3 regions of the Streptomyces sp. NBC_01618 genome follow, and region 1 is predicted to be linked to each of the others. Evidence: riboswitches for the same ligand, from Rfam matches in the RefSeq annotation. Region 1 holds a riboswitch; each other region holds the start of a gene.
The links. Region 1 has a riboswitch for cyclic di-AMP ahead of OH735_RS14645 (transglycosylase family protein). Riboswitches for the same ligand answer to the same signal wherever they lie in the genome.
Positions count from the first base shown of each region.

Region 2: another riboswitch for cyclic di-AMP. It lies ahead of OH735_RS28440 (M23 family metallopeptidase); the one in region 1 lies ahead of OH735_RS14645 (transglycosylase family protein).
Region 3: another riboswitch for cyclic di-AMP. It lies ahead of OH735_RS19885 (M23 family metallopeptidase); the one in region 1 lies ahead of OH735_RS14645 (transglycosylase family protein).

Region 1 is NZ_CP109297.1:3,135,312-3,142,746, forward strand. Features, by position in the region: gene OH735_RS14625 (exopolyphosphatase) at 461-1,402, opposite strand; gene OH735_RS14630 (DUF501 domain-containing protein) at 1,658-2,191, opposite strand; gene OH735_RS14635 (septum formation initiator family protein) at 2,272-2,742, opposite strand; gene eno (phosphopyruvate hydratase) at 2,957-4,246, opposite strand; gene OH735_RS14645 (transglycosylase family protein) at 4,549-5,295, opposite strand; cyclic di-AMP (ydaO/yuaA leader) riboswitch at 5,299-5,470, opposite strand; gene OH735_RS14650 (transglycosylase family protein) at 5,771-6,754, opposite strand; gene OH735_RS14655 (cytochrome P450) at 6,860-7,435, opposite strand, start outside.
Region 2 is NZ_CP109297.1:6,133,817-6,141,251, forward strand. Features, by position in the region: gene OH735_RS28425 (DNA topoisomerase (ATP-hydrolyzing) subunit A) at 1-1,108, opposite strand, end outside; gene OH735_RS28430 (M16 family metallopeptidase) at 1,388-2,770, shown strand; gene OH735_RS28435 (M16 family metallopeptidase) at 2,797-4,179, shown strand; cyclic di-AMP (ydaO/yuaA leader) riboswitch at 4,508-4,675, shown strand; gene OH735_RS28440 (M23 family metallopeptidase) at 4,688-5,491, shown strand; partial or broken gene OH735_RS28445 (GntR family transcriptional regulator) at 5,791-6,450, shown strand; gene OH735_RS28450 (HPr family phosphocarrier protein) at 6,789-7,070, opposite strand; gene OH735_RS28455 (GNAT family N-acetyltransferase) at 7,243-7,435, shown strand, end outside.
Region 3 is NZ_CP109297.1:4,248,696-4,256,130, reverse strand. Features, by position in the region: gene OH735_RS19895 (PrsW family intramembrane metalloprotease) at 120-1,679, shown strand; gene OH735_RS19890 (aldo/keto reductase) at 1,741-2,685, opposite strand; gene OH735_RS19885 (M23 family metallopeptidase) at 2,946-4,175, opposite strand; cyclic di-AMP (ydaO/yuaA leader) riboswitch at 4,187-4,339, opposite strand; gene OH735_RS19880 (PP2C family protein-serine/threonine phosphatase) at 4,620-5,780, opposite strand; tRNA gene OH735_RS19875 (tRNA-Met) at 5,996-6,069, opposite strand; gene OH735_RS19870 (SPFH domain-containing protein) at 6,156-7,355, opposite strand; gene OH735_RS19865 (hypothetical protein) at 7,410-7,435, opposite strand, start outside.

The DNA.
Region 1 (7,435 bases):
TCCACCCCCCTCGGGTGGAGGGCTCGTGAGCCCCTTCACAAGTTATCCCCCACCCTCTGCTACACTCCGCCGCCCACGTGACCGAGGTCATGACCCCGGAGGGGAACCACGGCGTGGCGGCGAACGTTGCTCACCGCCTGTGAGCTGGCCCTTGAGCCGTCGGGCCGGGCGAACCACCGCCCCGATCCACGCGCCGACAACGCGCCCGGAACGGTCCCGTATCGACACGGGACGACCCCGCGAGCGGCCTTCGATGCCCGTACGGACGAGAACTGCCCTCCGCGGGGCCGAATTCCTTGTGAAGAAGTTCACGAAGTTTGTCGCGACGTGTGCCGCGGAGGGCCCCTCGGGTGGCCCACATCGGCTCAAAAGTGCAGGCCGGAGTGCGCATGAGCACCGTTTCGGCACCCTGCGGAAGGCCGGTGCGCAGTGCCGCTCACGGTCGCCGCGGGGGCGGGTCCTAGGCGATCGACCAGCCGATTCCGTCGAGGATGTCGTGCTCGCTGACGACGACCTCCCGGGCCCCGGTCCGCTTCATCACGGCGAGCAGGATCAGCGTCCCGGCGGTGATCACGTCGACCCGTCCCGGATGCATGGCGCCGATCGCGGCACGCTCGGCGTGGGTGGAGGCGAGGAGCCGTCCGGTGATCTCCTGGACCTGGTCGAGGGAGATCCGGGAGTGGTGGATCGCCTCGGAGTCGTACGCGTCGAGCTCCAGGGCGATCGCGGCGACCGTGGTGACCGTCCCGGCGAGGCCGACGAGGGTGGCGGTCCCGGTGAGCGGGACGCTCTTCTCGGCGAGATCGAGGGCCGCGTCGATGTCGGCGCGGATCGCGGTGATCTCGTCGGGGGTCGGCGGATCGCTCACGACGCCGTCGTGCACGAGGTGCCGCTCGGTCATCCGGACGCACCCTATGTCCACGGAGCGCGCGGCCCGCACGTGGTCGTCGCCGACGACGAATTCGGTGGAGCCGCCGCCGATGTCCACGACGAGATACGGCTTCTCGAAGTGGTCGCGGCCCGCGAGTTCCTTGGTGGCGCCGATGAAGGAGAACTCCGCCTCCTCGTCACCGCTGATCACCTCGGGCTCGACGCCCAGGATGTCCAGCACGCCGCGGACGAACTCGTCCCTGTTCTCCGCGTCGCGGGAGGCGGAGGTGGCGACGAAGCGGATCTTCCGGGCGCCGTGCTCCTTGATCACCTCCGCGTACTGGCGGCACGCGGCGAAGGTCCGTTCCAGGGCCTCGGGCGCGAGCCGGCCGGTGCGGTCGACGCCCTGCCCGAGGCGGACGATCTCCATCCGCCGGTCGAGCTCGACGAGCTCACCGGTGGACGGGTCCGCGTCGGCGACGAGCAGACGGATGGAGTTGGTACCGCAGTCGATGGCGGCCACGCGGGTCATGAAGTACTCCCAGATCAAGCCCCTCCGGCAGTCGAGGAGCAGTTCAAGCCCCTCCGGCGACTGAGGAGCAGAGGCCCGAGGCAGAGCCCCAAACCAAGCCCCTCCGGCGACTGAGGAGCAGAGGCCCGGGGCAGAGCCCCAAACCAAGCCCCTCCGGCGACTGAGGAGCAGAGGCCCGAGGCAGAGCCCCAAACCAAGCCCCTCCGGCGATTGAGGAGCAGGGGTCCGGGGGCGGAGCCCCCGGGGGGGGAACGCTCAGTCCTCGTCCGGCGCGCCGCACGGCGAAACGCACGGCCCCTTGCGCCACCACTCCGGCAGCATCGCGATCGCCTCGTCGCCCAGCGGGTTCACCCCGGGCCCCGCGGCCAGCGAGTGCCCGACCAGCACGTGCAGGCACTTCACCCGGTCCGGCATGCCCCCCGCGCTCGGGAAGCCCTCCAGCACCTCGATGGCGTCGCGCCGGGCGATGTAGTCCTCGTGCGCGGCCCGGTACGCGGCGGCCAGCTCGGGGTCCGTACCGAGGCGCTCGGTCATCTCCTTCATGACGCCGTTCGCCTCCAGCGTGCCGATCGCGGACGCGGCACGCGGGCACGTCAGGTAGTACGTCGTCGGGAACGGCGTACCGTCCTCCAGCCGGGGCTGCGTCTCGACCACGTCCGGGTTGCCGCACGGGCAGCGGTGCGCGATCGCGCGCAGCCCGCGCGGTGGGCGGCCCAGCTGCTGCTGGAACGCGGCGATGTCCGCCTCGGTGGGCGCGGTGGACTCGGTCTGCGGAGGGGGGGTTTCCATGCCTGCCTAGGTTCTGATCGGGCTGCTCGAACTGCGGTTCTGCAGAGGGATGAAGGAGGGACGAAGGGGGACGAGGAGAGTCAGTCGCGGTCGGCGCTGTCGACGCCGTCCCAGAGGTTGGAGTGCCACGGCCGGTCGGAATCGTCCGTCTCGCCGTTGCGCTCCCTGACCGCGTCGGGGTCGATCACCGTGTAACCGGTCTCCCCGGGAAGAAGGTAGTGCAGGTGCTTGCGGGCCAGCTGCCGGACGTACGCGTCGTCCTGGAGACGCGCCTTCTCGTCGCGGAGCTCCTCGGTGCGGGCACGGGCCTCCTGCGCCAGGCGCTCCTGGTCAGCGATCTCGTCCCGCTGCGAGACGTACTGCCGCATCGGGTACGCGAGCGCCACCACCAGGGAGCAGACGACGAGGGCGAGGAAGGCCGCCCGGCCGGTGAGCCGGGAGCGGCGGGCCTGACGGCGGCTCTGCGACCGGTAGACACGGGCGGCGGTCTGCTCGCCGAGCAGCCGCAGCCGGGTCGCGGTGGAGAACCGGTCCCGGTCCTTCGCGGCCATGTCTCCGCCTCCCCGTTACGCACGTCCGTCCCCGCACACGGTACGGGACCGAGTGCGGGGACGGACGCAAGCCGGGTGCTTCGGCCCACGACGGGCCGGTGCTCAGCCCTTGCTCTGCTTATTGGTTCGCAGAGCGCTGTGCTTATGGGTTCGCAGAGCGCTGTGCTTATTGGTTCGCAGAGCGCTGTGCTTATTGGTTCGCAGAGCGCTGTGCTTATTGGTTCGCAGAGCGAAACCGGGGGAACGCCGAGCGGCCCGCGTACACCGCGGCGTCGTCGAGGATCTCCTCGATGCGCAGCAGCTGGTTGTACTTGGCGACGCGGTCCGAGCGGGCCGGGGCGCCGGTCTTGATCTGGCCGCAGTTCACCGCGACGGCGAGGTCCGCGATGGTGACGTCCTCGGTCTCGCCGGAGCGGTGGGACATCATGCACTTGAAGCCGTTGCGCTGGGCGAGCTCGACGGCGTCCAGGGTCTCGGTCAGCGAACCGATCTGGTTGACCTTGACGAGCAGGGCGTTGGCGGAGCCCTCCTCGATGCCGCGGGCCAGGCGCTCCGGGTTGGTGACGAAGAGGTCGTCGCCGACGATCTGCACCTTGGCGCCGAGCCTGTCGGTGATGACCTTCCAGCCGGCCCAGTCGTCCTCGTACAGCGGGTCCTCGATGGAGACCAGCGGGTACGCGGAGACGAGCTCCTCGTAGTACTCGGTCATCTCGGCGGCCGAGCGGGACTTGCCCTCGAACTCGTACGTGCCGTCCTTGTAGAACTCGGACGCGGCGACGTCGAGCGCGAGCGCGATGTCCTTGCCCGGGACGTAGCCGGCTTCCTTGATGGCCTCGACGATGAGGTCGAGGGCGGCGCGGTTCGACTCCAGGTTCGGCGCGAAGCCGCCCTCGTCGCCGAGACCGGTCGAAAGTCCCTTGGTCTTCAGGACCTTCTTCAGCGTGTGGTACACCTCGGCACCCCAGCGCAGCGCCTCGGAGAAGGACTCCGCGCCGATCGGGGCGATCATGAACTCCTGGATGTCCACGTTGGAGTCGGCGTGCGACCCACCGTTGAGGATGTTCATCATCGGAACGGGCAGCAGGTGCGCGTTCGGGCCGCCGAGGTAGCGGAAGAGCGGCAGGTCCGAGGCCTCGGAGGCGGCGTGGGCGACGGCCAGCGAGACGCCGAGGATGGCGTTGGCGCCGAGCGAGCCCTTGTTCTCGGTGGCGTCCAGGTCGAACATCGCCTGGTCGATCAGCCGCTGCTCGGTCGCGTCGTATCCGACGAGCTCCGGGCCGATCTGCTCGATCACGGCGAGGACGGCCTTCTCCACGCCCTTGCCCTGGTAGCGGTTGGGGTCACCGTCGCGAAGCTCAATGGCCTCGAACGCACCGGTGGAGGCGCCGGACGGCACGGCAGCACGGCCCGTGCTGCCGTCGTCGAGGCCAACCTCGACCTCGACCGTGGGGTTCCCCCGGGAGTCGAGGATTTCCCGGGCTACGACGACGTCGATGGACGGCACGAGGCATCTCCTTCTGGGATATGACACTGGTTGTGCAGGGTCACTTTGGCCTTGCGACAAGAGCCTAACCGGCCCGGCCCGCTCAGCCGGACGACCGCCCGACCCCTGGGACGAAAAAGGACCCGAGGGCGAGCATTGCCAGACAAACCGTCAGAATTTTATTGGTCAGTAACTACAACAGTTGAACGATCACACAGAGCAGAGGCGTCACGCGGGGGTGGCGCGCGACACAGGAAACCCCGGCCCGGCGCATACGGGGGATGCGCGCCGGGCCGGGGTGCTCGGGGAGGAGAGGCCCTGGACTACTTGGTCAGGTGCAGCTGCTGACCCGGGTAGATCAGGTCCGCGTCCTTGACGATGTCCTTGTTCAGCTCGAACAGCCGCTGCCAGCCGCCCTTGACCTTGTGGTCGGCGGCGATCTTGCTCAGGGAGTCGCCGGAGGCGACCTTGTACTCGCCGTCACCCTTCCCGACCTTCTGGCCGGTCGGGGTGGTGACGGTCTTCTTCGACTCGGCCTGCGGGGCGGCGGAGCGGTCCGAGCGGTCGGCGGCGGGAGCCTCGGTGCGCTCGGCCTTCTTCGGCTGCGCCTGCTGCTTCGGCGCGGCCGGGGCGCTCTGCTGCTTGGTGGCGCCGGAGTTCGAGGAGGAGCCGGTGTCGACGCCCGGGTCGACACCGTCGTTGGTCAGGTTGCCGGCACCGGCACAGCCCCAGGCGCCCGGACCCTGCATGGCGAGGAGCTTCTCGGCGGTGGCGATCTGCTGGGCCTTGGTGGCCAGGTCGGCACGGGGGGCGTACTGCGTACCGGCGGCGGCGGCCCAGCTGGACTGCGAGAACTGCAGACCGCCGTAGTAGCCGTTACCGGTGTTGATGGACCAGTTGCCACCCGACTCGCACTGGGCGACGGCGTCCCAGGTGGCGACGGAGGCGGCGGAGGCGCCGGTCGCGCCCATCAGCGGAACGGCGACGGCGGCACCGGCGACACCGGCGAGCGTGGCGACACGGACGGCCTTGGACGGGCGGCGGTGCTTGCCCTTGCTGGAAAACAGCATGGAACTTCTCCTCACCGACGCCTACGAGGTGAGCTGTCGGGTTCGGGCCAAGTGAGTTGCCCGGTCGCACGTCCTAGCACGCGACTTCACCCCAAGCCGGTCCTGATGCGTCTTTCGACGATCGGGCCCGGCGCTTACCTGGGTCCCCCGCTCCTGCCTACGGCGCTTTACGCGTCTGTTCCCTTCGACCGACGGCAGGATTCGGCGTGACGGTCGACGGGGCCCGCGGTGCGAGCGGTTCCGACCGTAAACATAGGCAACCCCCACTTTCAAAGATGAACACATCGGACAATCAGCCCTTACTTGCATGTGAGGAACCATCGTTTTCGCAGGTGGGACGCGATACGACGGGAGCCCCTGGGCGCGACACGCCAATTGACGCAAAGAGACCCATGTCTCACTTACGCATAAGCGGACATAGGTCCCTGAACTACCCCGATTTTTGGGGCTCTTTTAGTCGATTTTCATACCGCCCTCACTCGGCCTCCACGCCGAGATCAAGACTCTGGCCAGGGAGGACGAGGTCCGGGTCGTTGCCGACGGCCCCCTTGTTGGCCTCATAGAGCGCAGGCCAGCCACCAGGAACCTTCTGTGCGTCAGCAATCGCCCAGAGATTGTCGCCGGGGTGGACGGTGTACATGCCGTCGGCGGCCGACGCGCCCGCGTCGCGTGCGCCACCGTCGCCCCGGGAGGCGTGGCGTCCCGACTCGCGGTCGAGGCCGCCGCCCGCACCTCGGCCCCCCTCGGGGGCCGGGGCGCCACGGTGCTTACCACCCGTACGGCCGGAGGAATCGGATGAATCACGCGTATCAGGCATTTCGGGCGCGTCGGAGGACGGGGCGGCCGACTCCGTGGCCGAAGGCTGCGCGGAGGGCTCGGCCTTCCCTGCCGACCCGTCGGCACCGCCCAAGCCCTTCGAGCCGCCCTTGCCGCCCTTGCCGCCCGTGGCGTCCGTGGCGTCCGTGACGCCGTCCGACGGCGTGGCGCCGTCGGCCGGGGACGCCGACGTGCCGTCAGCCGGCTCCGCGCTCTGCGTCGGCTCGAGCGAGGGCGCGACCCCCGGATCGACGCCCGGCAGCGTCCCGTCCTCCGCGAGGCCGGAAATGACCGCACAGCTGGGCCAGGCCTGCGGGCCCTGGTCCTCCAGCACCTTCTCGGCCACGGCTATCTGCTGCGCGCGGCTGGCGAGGTCGGCGCGCTCGGCGTACGAATCGCCGCCGTACGCCTTCCAGGTCTCCTGCGAGAACTGCAGGCCGCCGTAGAAGCCGTTGCCGAAGTCGGAGCTCCACATGCCGGCGCTCTCGCACTCGGCCACCCGGTCCCAGGTCGTCGCGTCGGCGGCGTGCGCGCCGGCCGCGCCGAGCAGCGGGATGGCGATGGCCGATCCGGTCACGCCCGCGGCGACGACGATGGCGGGTGCCTGACGAGGGCGACGGTGTCTGCCGTTCGCGGAGCCCATGGGGATACCTTCCGTGTGACTGACGAGTGACTGGTGAGTCGAACGGTGAACCTAGCCGGACTCGAACGCGCGTCACAAGTCGATGCAGCGCAGATCACGTGAAAGTCACAGACTTGACGGGATGTCACTTTGCGCGGGTGCAGACCCCGGCGTGAACTCCACGGGCAGCGTGCGCAGTCCACGCATGATGAGCCCGCCACGCCATCGCAAATCGGTAGGTTCCACCGCAAGTCGCAGGTCGGGAAGGCGCCTCAGGAGCGTGGCGAGCGCGGTCTGTCCCTCCAGCCGGGCGAGCGGTGCTCCCAGGCAGTAGTGGATGCCGTGCCCGTATCCGAGGTGCTGATTGTCACTCCGTGCGAGGTCGAGCGTGTCGGGGTCCTCGAAGCGTTCCGGGTCGCGGTCGGCGGCGGCGAGGACGACGAGCACGGGGTCGCCGGCCGCGATCTCCTGTCCGCCGAGCGTCAGCGGCTCGGTGGCGAACCGCCAGGTCGCCAGCTCCACCGGACCGTCGTACCGCAGCAGTTCCTCGATCCCGGTCTCCAGCAGCCGGCTCTCCCCCGCGTCGAGGGAGAGGTGCAGCCGCTCGCGCTGTGCGGGGTTGCGGAGCAGGGCGTACACACCGTTGCCGATGAGATTGACCGTTGTCTCGAATCCGGCGAACAGAAGAATGAAGGCCATGGC
Region 2 (7,435 bases), 3.0 Mb from region 1:
GGTGGTCGAGATAGACCTCCAGCAGCTCCTTGAGGCCCAACGTGAGCGGCTGACCGTCGACCAGCGCCACATTGTTGATGCCGAAGGACTCCTCCATCGGCGTCAGCTTGTAGAGCTGCTCCAGCACGGCCTCCGGAACGAAGCCGTTCTTCACCTCGATGACCAGGCGCAGTCCGTGCGAGCGGTCCGTGAGGTCCTTGACGTCCGCGATGCCCTGGAGCTTCTTCGCCGAGACCAGGTCCTTGATCTTGGCGATCACCTTCTCCGGGCCGACGCTGAAGGGCAGTTCGGTGACGACCAGACCCTTGCGGCGTGCCGTGACGTTCTCCACGGCGACGGTGGCTCGGATCTTGAACGTTCCGCGGCCGGCCGCGTAGGCGTCCTTGATGCCGCCGAGGCCCACGATCCGGCCACCGGTCGGCAGGTCGGGACCCGGGACGAACCGCATCAGGGTCTCCAGGTCCGCGCCCGGATGCTTGATGAGATGGCGGGCGGCGGCGATGACCTCGCCCAGGTTGTGCGGCGGCATGTTGGTCGCCATGCCGACCGCGATCCCGGTCGTGCCATTGACCAGGAGGTTCGGATAGGCGGCGGGGAGAACGACCGGCTCCTGCTCCTGGCCGTCGTAATTCGACTGGAAAGCGACGGTGTCCTCGTCGATCGACTCCGTCATCAGGGACGTGGCGTCGGCCATCCGGCACTCGGTGTACCGCATGGCGGCCGGCGGGTCGTCGTTGCCGAGTGAGCCGAAGTTGCCGTGTCCGTCGACGAGGGGGAGCCGCATGGAGAACGGCTGTGCCATCCGCACGAGCGCGTCGTAGATCGACGTGTCACCGTGCGGGTGAAGCTTGCCCATGACCTCGCCGACCACGCGGGCACACTTCACATAGCCGCGCTCCGGGCGCAGGCCCATCTCGTTCATCTGGTACACGATGCGGCGGTGCACCGGCTTCATGCCGTCGCGGGCGTCCGGCAGGGCCCGTGAGTAGATCACCGAGTACGCGTACTCGAGGTAGGAGCCCTGCATTTCGTCGACGACGTCGATGTCGAGGATCTTCTCCTCGAAATCGTCCGACGGCGGCGGGGTCTTCGTGCTGCGGCGGGCCATCGCTGCTGCGACTCCTTCACGGATTCTGACGGATTCTGTCCGGGCAACCTCAGGTTCTGACGCCGACCATTGTGGACCGCCGCACTGACATCGCCGACCTCGACCCGTCCCAAGAGGTGTTCCCGGCCCCTGCCGAGGGGTTTCACGCCCCGTCCCGCGGGGGATGCGCCCCTCTTTCACGCGAACTTCCGCGGTATGGGAACTTCGCCAGGTGTCTGCGCGCTTGCTTACAGTGGCAGGTCTCGCAGGAATTCCATTATCGCGATCGAAGGGACGTACATGCCCATGGGTCACACGGCCACAGCCCAGGCCGGCTCCGGCGGCTTGACAGCGACCGAGCACCGTCTGGCCAACGGCCTGCGCGTGGTGCTCTCCGAGGACCATCTGACCCCGGTCGCCGCGGTCTGCCTCTGGTACGACGTCGGTTCGCGCCACGAGGTCAAGGGACGCACCGGTCTGGCTCACCTCTTCGAGCACCTGATGTTCCAGGGCTCCGGCCAGGTGAAGGGGAACGGACACTTCGAGCTGGTGCAGGGGGCCGGCGGTTCGCTCAACGGGACCACCAGCTTCGAGCGCACCAACTACTTCGAGACGATGCCCACGCACCAGTTGGAGCTGGCCCTCTGGCTCGAGGCGGACCGGATGGGCTCGCTGCTCGCCGCGCTCGACGAGGAGTCCATGGAGAACCAGCGCGACGTCGTCAAGAACGAGCGCCGCCAGCGCTACGACAACGTCCCCTACGGCACGGCGTTCGAGAAGCTGACGGCCCTGGCCTACCCCGAGGGCCACCCGTACCACCACACGCCGATCGGCTCGATGGCGGACCTGGACGCCGCGACCCTGGAAGACGCGCGCACCTTCTTCCGTACGTATTACGCGCCCAACAACGCGGTGCTCTCGGTCGTCGGTGACATCGACCCCGAGCAGACGCTCGCCTGGATCGGGAAGTACTTCGGCTCCATCCCGTCCCACGACGGCAAGCAGCCGCCCCGGGACGGCACGCTCCCCGAGACCATCGGCGAGCAGCTACGTGAAGAGGTGCAGGAGGAGGTCCCGGCGCGGGCGCTGATGGCCGCCTACCGGCTGCCGCACGACGGCACCCGCGAGTGCGACGCGGCGGATCTCGCGCTCACCGTGCTCGGCGGCGGCGAGTCGTCACGGCTGCACAACCGCCTGGTCCGGCGCGACCGTACGGCCGTGGCGGCCGGGTTCGGGCTGCTGCGGCTGGCCGGTGCGCCCTCCCTCGGCTGGCTGGACGTCAAGACGTCCGGCGGCGTCGAGGTGCCGCAGATCGAGGCCGCGGTCGACGAGGAGCTCGCCCGGTTCGCCGCCGAGGGCCCCACGCCCGAGGAAATGGAGCGCGCGCAGGCCCAGTTGGAGCGCGAGTGGCTCGACCGGCTCGGTACGGTGGCCGGCCGCGCCGACGAACTCTGCCGGTTCGCCGTGCTGTTCGACGACCCGCAGCTCGCCCTGACCGCCGTACAGCGGGTGCTCGATGTCACCGCTGAAGAGGTCCAGGCGGTCGCCAAGGCCCAGCTGCGCCCCGACAACCGGGCGGTGCTGGTCTACGAACCGGTCGAATCGGCCGAGCCCGCGGAATCACCGGACACCGATGAGACCGAAGCCGACGACACCGACGCGCACGAAGGAGCGGACAAGTGACCGACGCTGCCGCGACTGGAGTTTCGATGCAGTTCCACCCGCAGCCGGCCCCCGGCGTCGCCCGCCCGTGGGCCTTCCCCGCACCGGAGCGCGGCGCCCTGCCCAACGGCCTCACGGTGCTGCGCTGCCACCGCCCCGGCCAGCAGGTCGTGGCGGTCGAGATCGTCCTCGACGCCCCGCTGGACGCCGAGCCCGAGGGCCTCGACGGCGTGGCCACGATCATGGCGCGGGCGCTGTCCGAGGGCACCGACAAGCACACGGCCGAGGAGTTCGCCGCCGAGCTGGAGCGCTGCGGCGCCACCCTCGACGCGCACGCCGACCACCCCGGCATCCGGGTCTCCCTGGAGGTCCCGGCCTCCCGGCTGGCCAAGGCGCTCGCGCTGGTCGCCGAGGCGCTGCGGGCGCCGGCCTTCGCCGACAGCGAGGTCGAGCGGCTGGTACGCAACCGGCTCGACGAGATCCCGCACGAGCAGGCCAACCCGGCCCGGCGCGCCGCCAAGCAGCTCTCCAAGGAGCTCTTCCCGGCCACGGCGCGTATGTCGCGCCCGCGCCAGGGCACCGAGGAGACGGTGGAGCGGATCGACTCGTCGGCCGTGCGCGCCTTCTTCGACGCCCATGTCAGGCCGTCCACGGCGACCGTCGTGGTCGTCGGTGACCTCACCGGCATCGACCTGGACGCCCTGCTCGCCGACACCCTCGGCGACTGGTCGGGCGACACCGCCGAGCCCCGTCCCGCCCCGCCGATCACCGCCGACGACAGCGGCCGGGTGGTGATCGTCGACCGTCCGGGCGCGGTGCAGACGCAGTTGCTGATCGGCCGGATCGGCCCCGACCGGCACGACAGCGTATGGCCGGCCCAGGTGCTCGGCACGTACTGCCTGGGCGGCACGCTCACGTCCCGGCTGGACCGGGTGCTGCGCGAGGAGAAGGGCTACACGTACGGCGTGCGGGCCTTCGCCCAGGTGCTGCGCTCGTCGGCCCCGGATTCCGCCTCGGGGGCGACCGGTGCCGCGATGCTCGCCATCAGCGGATCCGTCGACACGGAGTCCACCGGACCGGCGCTGCAGGACCTGTGGACGGTCCTGCGGACCCTGGCGGCCGAGGGGCTGACCGACGAGGAGCGCGAGACGGCCGTGCAGAACCTCGTCGGTGTCGCACCGCTGAAGTTCGAGACGGCGGCCTCCGTCGCCGGCACCCTCGCCGACCAGGTCGAGCAGCACCTTCCGGACGACTACCAGGCACACCTGTACGCCCGGCTCGCGGAGACCGGTACGGTCGAGGCGACCGCGGCGGTGGTCAACGCCTTCCCGGGCGACCGGCTGGTCACGATCCTCGTCGGTGACGCGGCGCAGATCGAGGAGCCGGTCCGGGCCCTGGACATCGGAGAGGTGTCGGTGGTCGCCGGCTGACGGGCGTACCTGTCGCGGACGCGGGAGGCTGCCTGATGGGCCGGCCGGCCCGTTGCCCGCGACAGTTCGCTGGTGACGGTTCACCTGTGGCAGCCCACCGGTACGCCGATCCACCGACCCGCCGTATGTCCACATACCGGGACAAGAGGAAGACCCCTGTGAGCGACATCTCGCCGGGGTCTTCCTTTTTGTCCGTTCTGGTGGAGAGGTTGCCAGTCTGCCCTGTGGGATGCGCTACAAAACGACCTGTCCGTTTGGTGAATGAAAGTGACCCCGCTTAGCGTCGGCTGGGCTGTCCGTCACTCGTATGCCGCATCCGCGACGTACCGGACAGTCATCGCCGAGTCCCCGTCAGGCGCGAGCCTGGGGAGCCGGGGACCCACGAAGTCCCTGGGGTGAATCGGATGCCTGAGCCTCACCGAGGCCGGGGCGTCCGTAGGAGACCTTCCTGCTCCGAACCCGTCAGCTAACCCGGTAGGCGAGAAGGAAGGAAAGGACCAGCCACTTCATGGCGTTCACCCGTGCCACCGGGAAGCATCGTGCCCCGAGCCGACTGACGCGCAGGAGCGCGAAGATCGCCGGCGTCGCGGCCCTGGCCACCACTGGCGTCATCGGCGGCGTGGCCTCTCCGGCCCTCGCAGCGGACGCCGGGGTCGCCTCCGTCAACGAGACCGGCCTGAACCAGGTCATCGCCATCGACAGCGCCCTCGCCGACCAGATAGAGGCCCAGGCCGCTGCACAGCAGCACCAGGCCGAGGCCGCGGCGAAGGTGGAGGCCCAGCGGAAGGCCGAGGCGAAGAAGCGGGCCGAAGCCAAGAAGAAGGCGGAGGCCGAAGCGAAGCGCGCGGCCGAGGTGCGCGCGGAGAAGGCGCGTGCCGCCCGGTCCGCGGAGCGCACCCGCCTGGGCGCCTTCCAGCTCCCGGTCGCCGGTTCGTACGTCACCACCGGCTACAAGTCCAGCGGCTCGCTCTGGTCGTCCGGCAGCCACTCGGGCATCGACTTCCACGCCGCGTCCGGCAGCTCCGTCGTCGCCGTCGGCGCCGGTACGGTCGTCGAGGCCGGCTGGGGCGGCGCGTACGGCAACAACATCGTGCTCCGGATGACGGACGGCACGTACACGCAGTACGGCCACCTCTCCTCGATCGGCGTCTCCGTCGGCCAGAGCATCGGCGCGGGCCAGCAGATCGGCCTCTCCGGCTCGACCGGCAACTCCACGGGCCCGCACCTCCACTTCGAGGCCCGGACGACGCCGTCGTACGGCTCCGACATGGACCCCGTCGCATACCTGCGCGCCCACGGCGTCAACGTCTGACCGACGCCACCCGTCCCGCCCGCAGCACCTCTTCGAAGGCCCCGGCACACACCGGGGCCTTCGCCGTGCCCGCCCTCGATGTCCGGCCTCCGCGCCCGGCCTCCGTGCCTGCCCTCGATGTCCGGCCTCCGTGCCTGCCCGTGGTACCCGTCGGCCGTGCCTGCCCGCCGAGCCGCGCCGTGGCCAAAAGATATTCATGAATTTTCACCCGGCATCGGAAATTCGGCCTCATTGCAATAGAGTCACAGAACAGGCGTCGGTCGGCCGCGTTTCGCGGTGATTAAGGCGGAGGTTCGGACATGCGCATTCCCGCGCATTCGGTATGCACGGCAATCCGTGACGACATCGTCTCCGGCGTCTTCGAACGTGGCAGCCGGCTCACCGAGGAGTTGCTGGCGCGTCGATACGGGGTCTCCCGTGTCCCGGTACGGGAAGCGCTGCGCACCCTGGAGTCCGAGGGTTTCGTGGTCACCCGGCGGCACGCGGGCGCCTGCGTTGCCGAGCCCACCCAGCAGGAGGCCTCCGACCTGCTGGAGGTTCGGCTGCTGCTGGAGCCGCTGGCCGCCGCGCGCGCCGCGCAGCGCCGCACCGAGGCGCATCTCAAGGTGCTGCGCGGTCTGGTCAGGCTCGGCCAGGAGTGGGCCGGGCGGGGCGAGGGGGAGGATCTGTGCCTGCTGGGCGGCTGGTTCCACGAGACGTTGGCGCAGGCCTCCGGCAGCCCCGGACTGATCGCGCTGCTCACCCAGCTCCGGCACAAGATCGCCTGGACGTACGCGGTTGAGCAGCCGGCCCGCCCGGCGGATTCCTGGGCCGAGCGCGGAGCCGTCGTGGACGCGGTGGCGCGCGGTGACGCGGAACGGGCCAGGGCGCTGACCGCCCAGCACGCCGAACAGGCCGCGGCCGCGTACCGGCTGCGCCGCATCGACCGGCCGGATCGCCGGCCCGCGGCCCCACGCGTCGGCCGGACCGCCGGCCCTCGGCCCCACGCGTCGGCCGGACCGCCGGCCCTCGGCCCCACGCGTCGGCCGGACCGCCGGCCCGCGGCCCCACGCGTCGGCCGGACCGCCGGCCCACGGCACCACGCGCCGGCCGGGTGAGGGCTTCGCAACATCCCGTAAACACCACGGGAATCCGGCCTCAATAATTACGCCGTATACAAAGAGTGGCCATTCCGCAGGGCTTTCTTCGGGCTGTCCGAATTGTCTTCGCTCTTCATTTTTCACGAAGTTTCGTCCCGGGAAAGCAAAAGAGCCGCGGATCCCGTCAAGGGGGCCACGGCTCTTTCGTGGGAAATGGGTCAGACGGTCTCCGGCAGCTCGTCGAGCCCCTCGGCGACCAGCTTCGCGAGACGGTCCAGGGCGGCTTCCGAATCGTCGGCCTCGGATGCGAGCACGATCTCCTCGCCGCCGTGCGCGCCGAGACCGAGCACCGCGAGCATCGAGGCGGCGTTCACCGGGTTGCCATCGGCCTTGGCGATCGTCACGGGGACGCCGGAGGCCGTGGCGGCACGGACGAAGATGGAAGCGGGGCGGGCGTGCAGGCCCTCGGCCCATCCGACGTTGACGCGGCGCTCTGCCATGGTTCTGCCCTTCAGGAATCTACGGTTGTCTAGACCAGTCTCTCACGCAGTGCGCGATGATCCGGCCGAACCGCGGCAGGCCCGCAGCCCGTGCTGTACCGCCGCTCGGCCCCCTCAGACTGCCCCGGCCCCAGGACCTACGCGACCGCTGACGGAGCCGTAGTCTTTGCCCATGCAGCCCTCGTCGCAGCAGAGTCCGCATCACGCGTACCCCGACCATTGGGAAGCGGACGTGGTCCTTCGCGACGGTGGAACCGCGCGGATCCGGCCCATCACCACGGACGACGCCGAACGGCTGGTCAGCTTCTACGAGCAGGTCTCCGACGAGTCGAAGTACTACCGCTTCTTCGCTCCGTACCCTCGTC
Region 3 (7,435 bases), 1.1 Mb from region 1:
ACTGCTGAGACCCGCTGCTGAGACGCACGTACGGAGCCGGAAACGGAACCGGAGACGGAACCTTCCGGAACCGGTGCCCCATGGCCAGTGTCAGTGCTGGTCGTTAGGGTCATTGGGTGGTGTCCGAAGGGTCTGTCCAGCAGCGGCAGTCACAGCCGGCCGTCCCGCTTCTGGAGGAGCAGCGGGTCGGCGAGATCCTGGCTGCCGTGCCGGAGCGCAGGCACTGGCGTTACCGGCCGCGCCGCGTCGGCATGGTGTGGCGCAGCAGGACGTTCCGCATCACGACCGTGTGCACGGTGCTCGCGCTGTGCGGACTGGCGATCCTGGCCCTGGTCCGCGATCAGACGGGCACCGAGGGATTTCTCGTCGGGCTGGGGCTCGCCGTGCTGCCCGTCCCGCTCCTCATGGCGGCGTTCCGCTGGCTGGACCGGGTCGAACCGGCGCCGTGGCGGAATCTGCTGTTCGCCTTCGCCTGGGGCGCGTTCGCGGCCGCCCTGGTCGCGATCCTGGCGAATTCGTTCGCGACCCGCTGGATAGCCACGGCCACCGCCGACCCGTCGAACGCCGACACCCTCGGCGCCACGGTCATAGCCCCGGTCATCGAGGAGAGCGCCAAGGCCGCGGCCGTCCTGCTCATCTTCCTGTTCCGGAAACGGGAGTTCAACGGGATCGTCGACGGCATCGTCGTCGCCGGCTTCACCGCGAGCGGCTTCGCGTTCACCGAGAACATCCTGTACCTGGGCAACGCCTTCGGTGAGGACCAGCAGATCGGTACTTCGAGCGTCGTCTCGGTGACCGCCGCGACGTTCTTCGTACGGGCGGTGATGTCGCCGTTCGCGCACCCGCTCTTCACGGTGCTGACCGGCATAGGCTTCGGGCTCGCCGCGGTCAGTGCGCGGCGCCGCCGGTTCCGTCGCGTCGCGCTGCCGCTGCTCGGTCTCGTCCTCGCCATGGGCATGCACGCCCTGTGGAACGGATCGGCGTCCTTCGGCCCGTACGGCTTCTACGCCGTGTACGGGGTGTTCATGGTCCCGGTCTTCGGCCTGGTCACCTGGCTGGCGATCTGGTCGCGCCAGCGGGAGCTGCGTACGCTCTCCGCCGAGCTGCCCGCCTATGCGGCGGCCGGCTGGCTGACCCCCACCGAACCGCTCGCCCTCTCCTCGATGCGGGCCCGCGGCGTAGCACGCGACGCGGCACGCCAACGACACGCCGCCGCGGCTGGGGGAAGCTGGAGCAGCCCGTACGGACCGTCCTCCTGGCCACCGCCGTACGGCCCGGGGCACTGGCCGCCGTACGGCCCGGGCCCGCGGTACGGGCCGGCGTACGGCCCCGGATACGGGTCGGCGGCGCAGGTCAGGGCCCATGGCACAGCTCAGGCCAAGGCCCACGGCAGGGCTGCCGCCCGTACCGTCGCCGAGTACGAGTCGTTCGCGACCTCACTGGCCTCGCTTCGCCGGCAGGCCCGCCGCGGGGCAGCGGGCCCGGACTTCGCCGAACGCGAGCTGGAGCTGCTGCACCACCTCTGGCAACGCAGGGACGTGGCCGCCCCCGCCCTGGCGTACGCCGCGCAGGCGACGGGCCGCCTGCGTCCCCCGTACATACCCCCGGCCCCGGGGATTCCACCGCTGTACCAGCCATACGACAGAGGCCACAATCCGTACCGGCTGCCGCCGCGGTAGCCGGTACGGCACGGGCCGGACGGACCGGTTCAGCACCGGAGGGGCCGGCGCACCGCGTCCGTCAGGCGGATGCTTCGGTGAGCTCCGCCAGATCCTGCTCGGTCAGCCGGAGGTCGGCGACGGCCACCAGCGCGGGCAGCTGCTCGACCGTACGGGCCGAGGCGATCGGCGCGACGACCGTCGGCCGGGACGCGAGCCAGGCCAGGGCGACGGTCGCGACCTCGGCGTCGTGCTCCTTGGCGACCTTGTCGAGTGCGGCCAGGACCTTCTGTCCCCGCTCCGACGCCAGGTACTCACCGGCGCTCTCGGCACGGGCGCTCTCCACCGAAGCCCCCGGACGGTACTTGCCCGTGAGGAAGCCGGAGGCCAGGGCGAAGTACGGGACGGCGGCGAGCCCGGCCCGGGCGGCCGTGTCCTGGAGCTCGCCCTCGTACGTGTCCCGCGAGACCAGGTTGTAGTGCGGCTGAAGGGCGACGTACCGGGCCAGCCCCTCGCGCTCCGAGAAGTCCAGGGACGCCTGGAGCCGCTCGGGGCCGATGTTGGAGGCGGCGATCTCCCGGACCTTGCCCTCCTTCACGAGTCCGTCGAGGGCGGTGATGATCTCCTCGACCGGGACGGTCTCGTCATCGAAGTGCGTGTAGTACAGATCGATGTGGTCGGTGCCGAGCCGGCGCAGCGACTCCTCGGCCGCGGCCTTGATGGTCGTGCCGGAGAGACCCTTGTACGAGGGGTGTGCGCCGACCTTGGTGGCGACGACGATGTCGGAGCGGTTGGAGCGGGCCGCGAGCCACTTTCCGATGACGGTCTCCGACTCACCGCCCTCGTTGCCCGGGACCCAGGCGGAGTAGGAGTCGGCGGTGTCGATGAAATTGCCGCCCGCCGCAGCGTAGGCGTCCAGTACGGCGAATGACTGCGCCTCGTCGGCCGTCCAGCCGAAGACGTTGCCGCCGAGGGCGAGCGGGAAGACCTGGAGGTCGGAAGAGCCCAGCTTACGAAGAGGAGTCATAAATGGATCAACGGATTCCAGCACGCCCGCTATTCCGACGGACCGGCAGCGACGGACCCGCAGCGACGGACCGGCAGCCCTGACGTCGGGGGGGGTGAGCGTCAGGACTGCCGGAGTTCAGCGGCTGGCGAACCGACTCGGACCGCGCGGATCACCGGACCGCTCGGATCGCTCGGAACACGCGGGCCGGAAGGACGAGAAGGCCCGGAAGGCCCGCAGGGACCGGAAGGACCGGAAGGACCGGAAGGGCGGCCTGTGGATCAGGGGTTGATGCCCTTGTCGCGCAGCCAGGCCATCGGGTCGATGCCCGTACCGGAGGGGGTGTGGACCTCCAGGTGGAGGTGCGGGCCCGTCACGTTGCCGGTCGCGCCGACCCGGCCGATGGTCTCACCGGTGGTGACCTTCTGGCCGACGCTCACGCCGATCGAGGACTGGTGGCAGAACCACAGCTCCGTACCGTCGTCGAGCTCCAGCACCGTGCGGTAGCCGTACGAACCGGACCAGCCGGCCGACTTGATGGTGCCGCCGTGTATGGCCTTGATCGGCGTACCCGTCGGCGCCGCGAAGTCGAGGCCGGTGTGGTAGCCGGAGGACCACATCGAGCCGGCCTGGCCGAAGGTCGAGGTGATCGTGTACGAGGAGGTCGGGATGGCGTAGCTGGCGGCGAGCTTGGCGAGCCGCAGGGCCTCGGCCTTCTTCTTGGCCTCTTCCTCCGCCTTCTTCTTTTCGGCGGCGGCCTTGGCCTCGGCCGCGTCCTGCTGCTTCTTGGCCTCGGCGGCTGCCTTCTCCGCGGCCTCCTTCTCCTGGGCGGCCTTGGCCTCGGCGTCGGCGGCGTCCTGCTGCTGCTCCGCCTGCTGGAGGATGCGCGCACGGAGCGCCTCGCCCGCGTCCGACGTGCCCTGCTCGGCCTCGGTGGTGGTGAGGCCGGCGGTGGTGAGCGGTGCGGCATCGGCGGCGACAGCGGCCTTGTCGGCTTCGGACTCCCCGGAGAACAGAGCACCCACGCCCGGAAGGGACTTGGCGTCGGGAAGGTTGTCCGCGATGGAATCGGGAAGGGAGATGGAGACCGGCGGCTTGCTCTGCGCGGTGGCCATGCCGCCCGCACCGACCGCCGCGATGACGCCGACCCCGAGCACCGTGGAGCTACGGGCAAGTCCGTTGCGCTGCTTGGCGACGCGGTGCCTGCCGCGTACGGGGCGGACGGACTCCTCGGTGGGGTTCCACTCGTCCCAGCCGCGTTCGGGCTCACCGTTGCCGTCGGCGCGGACTTCGCCACCGAAGTCACCGGCGAAGTCGCCGCCCGGCTCGGTGCCGTACGCCGCTCCCGTCCCACCGGTCCCGTAGTCGGAGGCGGTCCCGTAGTCGGGGCCGAAGCCGGAGTCGGAAGCGAAGCCGGAGTGGGAACCGGATCCGAAGTCGGTGCCGAAGTCGGTGCCGAAGTCGGGGTTGAACCGAGAGGGAGCCTCGGGGGCAGGCTTGTTGGACGCCACGGGGGCGCACTCCTTTCCTTCCTTCTCGCCTACCGGGTTAGCTGACGGGTTCGGAGCAGGAAGGTCTCCTACGGGCCCCTCCGCCTCTCACGAGACGCAGGTGTCCGATTCACCCCATGTAGGTGGTTCCCCGGTTCCCTTGCGGAATTCGGCGCTCGCGCACGGTGCCGCCACTGACGACGGCTGGGACGACCGCGCTGCGTTATCGAACGTTAATAGACACCGGGGCCTGATTCCAAGCTGTTCCCACTGATCGTTCACGCCTTTGGCCTGGACTTTACGGTGCACAACCGGGTGAAATGGGATGAGTTGATCACCCCTCAGTCACCACCCGATTTCTGACGTTGCGTCAAATGTTATGCGGAGTGGCGCGCTTCGGTTACGTACGGTGGCATCCCGCGCCCAAGGCCCGCCCGGCACGCACGAAAGCCCCCGCCCCACTCGTCACACCCCTTCCAGACCGACGATCTTCACGGTCCTGCGCCGGTCCGGCTGCCCCTCCGCGGGACGTACGACCGCGAGCAACGCCATGTCGTCGGTCGTCTCACCCCCCGTGTGCAGTCGTACGTCATCGGTCAACGCGGACAGCAGCTCCTCGGGCCCCGGGAAGATCCGACCGCGCAGCCGGACCGCCGGGTCGTAGAAGACCCCGTCGGTGTTCCGCGCCTCGGAGAGGCCGTCCGTGTACAGGAGCAGGGTCGTCCCCGCCGGCAGGTCCCACTCGTCCGACCTGTCGGGCCACGCTCCCAGGTCCATCCCGAGCGGCAGCGCGGGCACCGTCGGCCCCAACACATCCAGCGCCCCGTCCGGGTGCAGCAGGATTGGTTCGGGGTGGCCGCGGTTGACGACCCGCACACGCGACAGCCCGGCCGGGATCTCGGCCAGCACGGCGGTGATGAAGCCCTCCACCGCGTCGAGCCCGCCCCGCCGCGTCCCCTCCCGCGCCAGCGCCCGCTCCAGCCGCTGCGCCACACCCTCCAGCGAACGCTCCTGCTCGGCCGCCTCCCGGAACGCCCCGATGATCACCGCCACCGACTCCACGGCGTCGAGCCCCTTCCCCCGTACGTCCCCGACCACCAACCGCACCCCGTACGGGGAGTCCGTCACGGCGAACAGGTCACCGCCGACGAACTCGTCCGCCTGCGCCGCCTCGTACCGCGCCGCCACATGCAGCCCGCCGATCCGGTCGGACGGCTTCGGCAGCACCGCCCGCATGGCGGTCTCCGCGATGACCCGCGCGGACGCCAGCTGCTCATTGCTGCGCCGCACGACCCCGTTGATCACGACCGCGAGTACCGAGACGGTGGCCAGGGTGAGCAGCTCGATCAGCGGCACGACGTCCGGCAGCGTGTTGCTGTACAGCCGCAGCACGACCACGGCCAGCATCGAGGCGAGGCCGGTGCAGATGGTCCTGGACAGCGAGAAGAACGGCGCGGCGATCAGCGGCGCCGCCACGAACAGCGGAATGGCGGTGAAGGTGGGCGGGGTGAGGATGTCGAACGCCAGCCCGCCGAGGATCATCAGGGCGGGCAGCGCGCGGACGAACCGCCGGGCGCGGGTGCCGCCCTCGGCACGTCTGCCGCGCCCCTTCAGCCGCTTCCACACCTGTGGTCTCCTGCCCGGTACGCGCGCGGCTGCGGACGGTACCGCGCCCCACCCCCAGGCTCGCCGGAGCGGAGTCGCGCGGCGACTCCTCGTCGACCAATGGGGGTACGTACGTGGCACAGCCCACACACCGCCCGGACCTGCTCCTTCGGGGGTCTCATACTGGAACGACCCAGGCCCGGCACGCTACATGCGTGCCGGGCCTGGGTCTTCAGTAGCGGGGACAGGATTTGAACCTGCGACCTCTGGGTTATGAGCCCAGCGAGCTACCGAGCTGCTCCACCCCGCGTCGGTAAACACAACTGTACGGCATGCGCGACGGGCTCATGACCACTGAGCGAATCACTGAGCGAATAGCTGAGCCACCCGCCGACCTCAATTCGTCTCGGCGATACGGGGAGCGGTCTTCCCGTTGACCGCCGGGGGCTTCATCGGATTCGCGCCGCGCTGCAGGGAGCGGAGAATCGCCAGCCCCTGGCCGACCACGCCCGCCGCCATCTCATTGACACCGTCGGTGCCGTTCAAAACGGTCAGGTCCGCCCCGGACATGCCTCGGGCGGCCGCGTCGGCCAGGGCGGGCAGGTTCTCGACGATGCGGTTGGCCGCGATGAGCTCCTGGTTGCCGTCGCGCAGCGAGGTGGCGCGCACGCTGTTGGCGTCGGCCTGCGCCTGGGCGAGGGTCCGTTCGGTGTACGCGCTGCCGTCGGCCTCGAACTTCGCCCGGTCACGGGCCGCTTCCGCGAGAGTGCGCTGACGGTACGCCTCGGCATCCGCCGGACGCCGGACCTCCGCTTCGAGCCGTTGCGCGGCGAGAGCGGCCTGCCGCTCGGCCAGCGCGGTCTGCTCCTCGATGACCTCCTGCGAGGCCCTGGCCTGGGCGAGCGGTCCGGCCTGCGCGGCGCGGGCGTTGTACTGCTCGGTCTCGGCGAGGAAGCCGGCCCGCTTGATCGCGGTGTCCCGCTCGTACTCCGCCTTGAGCGCCGCGGCCTGCTGCTCGCGCTGGCTGGCCTCCTGGTCGGCCTTGGCCTCGGCGATCCGGGCCTGGCTGGCGACCGCGGCGGCATGCGGGGCGGCGAGGTTGTTGATGTAGCCGGTGGCGTCGTCGATCTCCTGGATCTGGAGGGCGTCCACCACGATGCCGAGCTTCTCCATCTCGCCGTGGCTGCCCGCGATGACCTCCTGGGAGACCCGGTTGCGCTCGCGGATGATCTGCTCCACGGTCAGTCCGCCGACGATGGAACGCAGGTGGCCCGCGAAGATCCGGCCGGCGAGCTCCTCCATCTGCTCCTGCTCGGTCAGGAAGCGGCGTGCCGCGTTGGCGATGGACACGGCATCGTCGCCGACCTTGAAGACCGCGACGGCCCGGACGTTGAGGCGGATGCCCTGCTGCGTCACGCAATCCTCGGTGATCTCCGCCTCGCGCAATGCCAGGGAGAGCATGCGCGCCTTCTGCTTCACGGGGAGCACGAAACTGCCGTGTCCGGTGACTATCCGGAACTGGGTGTCCAGCGTCTGCCCCTTGGAACCGGATATGAGCATCGCCTCGTTGGGGGCGGGAACGTGCCAGAAGAACATCGGAAGACTCCTGTCGTGCGTCTCTGCTCGACGTAGCTGCACCGCTGCTTCGGCTCAGGACGGCAGGCGTTCCACGATCA